One region of the Shewanella sp. LZH-2 genome, then DNA from elsewhere that is predicted to be linked to it. Evidence: predicted binding sites of a transcription regulator. Region 1 holds the regulator's gene; the other holds the start of a gene.

Evidence for each region. The regulator NrdR, encoded in region 1, represses ribonucleotide reductase genes. The targets are predictions, from matches to a motif close to AAACACNANATNTNGTGTTT.
Region 2: the regulator NrdR is predicted to act here: its motif matches at 1,705-1,724, upstream of nrdD (anaerobic ribonucleoside-triphosphate reductase).

What each region holds. Positions count from the first base shown of each region.
Region 1 covers NZ_CP069350.1:1,238,363-1,241,575, reverse strand. The annotation lists gene JM642_RS05565 (riboflavin synthase) at 1-171, opposite strand, end outside; gene ribD (bifunctional diaminohydroxyphosphoribosylaminopyrimidine deaminase/5-amino-6-(5-phosphoribosylamino)uracil reductase RibD) at 179-1,324, opposite strand; gene nrdR (transcriptional regulator NrdR) at 1,412-1,861, opposite strand; gene glyA (serine hydroxymethyltransferase) at 2,036-3,213, opposite strand, start outside.
Region 2 covers NZ_CP069350.1:1,808,066-1,811,278, forward strand. The annotation lists gene rssA (patatin-like phospholipase RssA) at 1-658, shown strand, start outside; gene JM642_RS08095 (hypothetical protein) at 771-1,451, shown strand; gene nrdD (anaerobic ribonucleoside-triphosphate reductase) at 1,755-3,213, shown strand, end outside.

The DNA of each region.
Region 1 (3,213 bases):
ATCGGCTAATTGTTGCACCACAGTCAAACACACACCGTTGGTGGCGATACTGTCGCCTAAACGCACATCGCTTAAATCCAGTTTGCCACTGGCGACCGTTAAACGGATATCATCGCCTTTGCGTTCAAGCTTTCGCAGCGTGCCAACGGCCTCAATAATCCCAGTAAACATGGTTAACTCACTTATTCGCTAAAGATGGATTGGACTCGAGCCTCAAGGTAAAACGCGTATCCGCGCCCACTTTACGCTCATCGACCAGTTTGAGGGTCGGAATATCGGCCATCATTTGATAATCGGGTAATTCGAGTAGATTACGCCCTTGTGCGCCAAGGATTTTCATCGCTTGATATAGCACTAATTCATCGGCTAATCCTGAGCGAATAAAGGCGCCAGCTAAGGTCGCGCCCGCTTCGATAAGCACCTGATTACAGCTTTTGCCTAAATAGCTTAAGAGCTCGGGTAGCGAGATTCGACCATCAATCGCCGGTAATTGGAGGCAAGTCACATGGGCGGGTAATTGCGCCATAAAGTCTGACGAATAGCTCACTGTCGAGACTAATAAAATCGGCGATTCAATCGCAAACAATGCAGCCGAGATAGGCATACGGGCGCGACTGTCTAAAACCACTCGCAGCGGTTGTAAAACCTGCGACGCACTAAATTGCGCAGTTAAACTGCCAAGCTCTGAGTATCTCACATTGAGAGATGGGTCATCGGCTAGTACAGTTTCAATCCCAGTCACTATGGCGCAGGCGCGTAAACGTAAACGCTGCACATCGCGGCGCGCTTCGGGGCCTGTGATCCATTTGGACACCCCGTTTGATAACGCGGTTTTACCATCGAGACTCGCGGCCAGTTTGACCGTCACCCAAGGTAGACCAGACTCCATGCGCTTCATAAAACCAAGATTTAAGGCATAGGCCTCATCGCGATGTAATCCCACATCCACTTCAATACCCGCATCGCGCAGCATTTGAATACCGCGGCCACCGACCTGCGGATTAGGATCTTCCACCGCAACGACTACACGTTTAATACCGATATTGATCAGCGCTAAGGCACACGGCGGCGTACGGCCATAATGGCTACAAGGTTCTAAGGTGACATATGCGGTCGCGCCACGGGCGAGCTCGCCAGCCATGCGCAGTGCATGCACCTCGGCGTGGGGCTCGCCGGCTTTTTGATGATAACCTTCACCGATAATCTGGTTATCTTTTACGATAACGCAGCCCACACTGGGATTGGGGCGAGTGGTATAAAATCCTTTGCGAGCCAGTTGTATGGCTCGGCTCATCATCTGGTTATCGAGTTCTGACCAATTCATATAAACCCTATGAAATCTTGAGGAAGCGTGCCCGAATGCGGCGCATAACGAGGCGCTAACCTAAGCGCTAACCTAAGATAACCCATGTTACTTTTGCAGTTTCGCAATCGCCTCACCAAATTCGGAGACGTCTTCAAAGGCGCGATAAACCGAGGCAAAACGAATATAGGCAACCTTGTCTAGGCTCATTAACTGTTCCATCATCAAGTTACCTATCATCTCGGATGGCACTTCACGCTCGCCAGTCGCCCGCAGCGTTGACTTGATTTTACTTAAGGCCTGCTCGATTTCATCCATGGACACGGGGCGCTTTTCGACCGCGCGTAACATGCCTGCTTGCAGCTTTTCTTCATCGAAGGGTTGGCGCGTACCATCGCGTTTAATCACCCGTGGCATGACTAATTCGGCCCCTTCGAAGGTAGTAAATCTTTCGTGGCATTCGGTGCATTCTCGGCGACGACGCACTTGATGGCCTTCAGCCACTAATCGGGAATCGATCACTTTAGTATCTGTCGCGCTGCAAAATGGACAATGCATTGAGCCTCCTGCCGTGAATGGAATAAAGCCTATCTTGCTTAAACCGAGCAGGTTTAAGTCTAAGATTTTAGCAATAAAAATGGCCGCTTAATGCGGCCATGGGATTTTATCCTATTTATCGGCTGAGGTTAACTATCAGATGGTTGTTAGACTCAGCCCCACAAAATTAATCGGTTAACCGTAAACAGGGAAACGGGCGCACAGTGCCAATACTTGGCCCTTTACGCGCTCGATGACCGCTGGATTGTGGGCATCGTCGAGGATGTCACAGATCCAACCGGTTAACGCTTTCGCTTCAGCTTCTTTAAAGCCACGGCGAGTGATCGCAGGCGTACCGATACGCACACCAGAGGTCACGAATGGAGAACGTGGATCGTTTGGCACAGAGTTTTTGTTTACTGTGATGTTCGCGCTACCTAACGCGGCATCGGCTTCTTTACCGGTTAAGTCGCGACCGATTAAGTCCACCAGCATTAAGTGGTTATCAGTACCGCCAGAGACGATCTTGTAACCGCGCTCTAAGAACACTTCAACCATGGCTTTAGCGTTGTTAACCACTTGTTGTTGGTAGGCTTTGAACTCTGGCTCTAGGGCTTCTTTGAAGGCGACCGCTTTACCCGCGATAACGTGCATCAAAGGACCGCCTTGACCGCCAGGGAATACTGCAGAGTTCAGCTTTTTGTATAACTCTTCATCATCGGCAGCAGACAGAATGATACCACCACGAGGACCCGCTAAGGTTTTGTGAGTAGTTGACGTCACAACGTGAGCGTGTGGCACTGGGTTTGGATACACGCCAGCAGCAATAAGACCGGCCACGTGCGCCATGTCAACAAACAGGTAAGCACCAATTTTATCTGCGATTTCGCGCATTCTTGCCCAGTCAACGATGCCTGAGTAAGCAGAGAAACCACCGATCATCATCTTAGGTTTGTGTTCTACGGCCAGACGTTCCATTTCGTCGTAGTCGATTTTGCCAGACTCATCGATACCGTAAGGAATAATGTTGTATAGCTTACCGGAGAAGTTTACTGGCGAACCGTGGGTCAAGTGACCACCGTGTGCTAAGTTCATTCCTAAAACGGTATCGCCTGGTTTTAACAATGCCATGTAAACGGCGCTGTTTGCTTGAGAACCTGAGTGAGGTTGTACGTTTGCGTAGGTCGCACCAAACAGTTGTTTTGCACGCTCAATCGCTAAGGTTTCAACTACGTCCACATACTCACAACCGCCGTAGTAACGCTTGCCTGGATAGCCTTCGGCGTACTTATTCGTTAGTTGTGAACCTTGCGCTTCCATCACGCGTGGACTGGTGTAGTTTTCAGAAGCAATCAGCTCAATATGCTCTTCTT
Region 2 (3,213 bases), 570 kb from region 1:
ATCGCGGATTGGTGATATCAATATCGAGGATTTAGAGCGTCCCTTTGCGGCCATTGCCACGGATCTTTATTCAGGTCAGGAAATCTGGTTTCGCCATGGTGATTTACGCCAAGCCGTACGGGCCTCTTGCTCTATGCCTGGGATATTAGCGCCTGTCCGTCAAGGTGAGCGTTGGTTAGTGGATGGTGCAGTTGTTAATCCTGTCCCCGTTTCGGTGAGCCGTGCTATGGGGGTAGATATTGTCATTGCCGTTGATTTACAAGGTTTTCATACCGGTCGATTACAAGTTTTACCCGTTAATATGACCAGCCATCGGGCATCTAAAGATGAAACCCAAATGCCCGCGCGCCAAGAAACGGGTTTTATGGATTTATTCGCCCGCGGGCGAGAATATGTCGGTAGCTTAACCGATAAGTTTTCCCTAGGGACTAAATCTAATCCCGGTATGATTGCGGTGATGTCCCAGTCGATGAGTATTTTAGAGCAGCGGCATAAACGGGCGCGTTTAATGGGTGACCCTCCCGATATCTGTGTTGTACCCGAAGTCGCGAATATCGGCACCATGGAGTTCCACCGAGCAGCTGAAGCCATTGCAGCAGGTGAAGCTGCCGTGGCAAAAGTGGCACATTTAATTGAAGCTGCGATCTGGAAAGGCTAAAAATGTCAGGATGAATTTATCTGTTAATTACGATATGACACTACTTACTGCTTGATTGGCTTAGTTTTTGCTTTAAAACCATTAATCAGTATTAGACGCCGAATTATTGACGATGAATTCTCTTTTAAATGCCCTTAATCTAAATCGTAGCAGTGCTGCTGAAGCTTATGGCCTGAATAGCAAAAAGACGGAGACAGGTAAAACTGAATCGAGTACGGAGTCAAACTCCTCAGCCAAAGAACCCCCTAAGGTGGATACTAAACCGAGTGACGAGATAGCGCTGTCACCACGGGCACTGCGAGCACAAAAAATTCAGGCCATGTCGAAAGACTTTTTTGCTGATGGCAAATTTAGCGTGGCTGAGATACCCGCTTTAGTCTCGCGGTTACAAAAAGACGGTATTCTTTCCGATGCACAGGTGGAACGGCTCTCGCAAAACGGCATTAGTTTGCCAAGCCAAAGTACCAATAAGCAGTCTTTGCAGGATTTTATCGATGATGAGCTAAAGTCTTTGGCTGAAAAATCGCCTAATAGCCCGATGATCAACACGTTAGTAGATGCTAAAAATGTGTTAAAAAACATGGATGATGCCCAGTCGCCAGTGCTGGCACAAAAGGCGACTAAAGTGTTTGGTCAATTAACGGATTATTTGAATAGCAACCCCACCATGAGCGATAGTCAAAAACAGTTATGGCAGGGACTTAAATCAACGATGCAGGTGGCTTCATCCATGGGGATGCAGCAATTGGCGTTGGGACAATTGAGCAGTTATCTTGCCTTAGCTAAGCGCTAGTCTTATTTACAATATTCTTTCAAAAACAATAGACTTTGGCTTTTGGGTCAGAGTCTTTTGTCATTACTAGCGCCATTTCCTGCGTCTACTATCTTGCTTTAGCATCAAGGTCAAGGCCTAAAACTGAGATCATTGGGTTTGGCAGCAGTTCTTATTTGTTCTTTTTATCCATCCGATAAATCATGATCTGGATCATGGAATTTTAGGTGTCGATGCCGCTTAATTGCCTACATATTGTGTTGATAGATTATTTAATCACTATATATAGTGTTAATTTTAATCGGGATGGAGAGGAATTAAACAATGCCAGTCGTGATCAAGCGGGATGGTTGCCGCACACCTTTTGATGAAACAAGGATAAGAGATGCAGTGGTCGCTGCTGCAAACTCGGTTGGGATAGAGGACGCAGATTATGCCGCGACGGTAGCCGCTTGTGTGAGAGAACGAGTGGCGAATATGGCAGAAGTTGAAATCCACCATCTACAGGATGCGGTTGAAAACCTATTGATGGAAGGCCCTTATAAATCATTGGCACGGGTCTACATTGAATATCGTCACGACAGAGACATTTGCCGCGATGCTACCAGTAAGCTCAATCTTGAAATCCGTGGTTTAGTCGAGCAGAGCAATGCCGCGCTGTTAAATGAAAACGCCAATAAAGACTCTAAAGTGATCCCAACTCAACGGGATCTGCTGGCGGGCATCGTGGCTAAACATTATGCCAAGAGCCATATTCTGCCTAAGGATGTGGTGGCTGCGCACGAAATCGGTGAGATCCACTATCACGATCTTGATTACTCGCCCTTTTTCCCGATGTTTAACTGTATGTTGATTGATTTGGCGGGCATGTTGACCCATGGCTTTAAGATGGGCAATGCCGAAATTGAGACCCCAAAATCGATCTCTACCGCTACGGCCGTGACGGCGCAAATTATTGCCCAAGTGGCAAGCCATATCTATGGCGGCACCACGATTAATCGTATTGATGAAGTGTTAGCGCCTTTTGTGGCCAAGAGTTATGACAAACATTATCAAGTGGCACTGAACTGGCAGATTAAAGATGCTAAAGCCTATGCCACTGCTCAGACTGAAAAAGAATGCCACGATGCTTTCCAATCCCTTGAATATGAGGTGAATACCTTACATACCGCTAATGGACAAACCCCGTTTGTGACCTTTGGTTTCGGTCTAGGTACTTCGTGGGAGTCGCGTTTAATTCAACAATCGATGCTGAAAGTACGCATGGCGGGGTTAGGTAAAAATCGTAAAACAGCGGTGTTCCCTAAATTGGTATTTGCCATCCGTGATGGTATTAACCACAAAGTCGGTGATTGCAATTACGATGTAAAACAAATGGCCCTTAAATGCGCCAGTATGCGCATGTACCCAGATATTTTGAACTATGAGCAAGTGGAAAAAGTGACGGGTTCGTTCAAAACGCCTATGGGTTGCCGCAGCTTTTTAGGTTCCTATAAAGAAAATGGTGAACTCGTCCATGAAGGCCGCAATAACCTTGGCGTTGTTAGCTTAAACTTACCACGTGTTGCGCTAGAAGCGAATGGCGATGAGGCTGAGTTTTACCGTATTCTGGATGAGCGGCTATTACTTGCCCGCCGCGCATTAGATACGCGTATCGAACGGTTAAACGGAGTGAAAGCCAGAGTTGCGCCGATTTTGTATATGGAAGGTGCCTGTGGCGTGCGCTTGCGTGCCGATGATGATATTGCCCAAATCTTTAAAAATGGTCGGGCATCGATTTCAT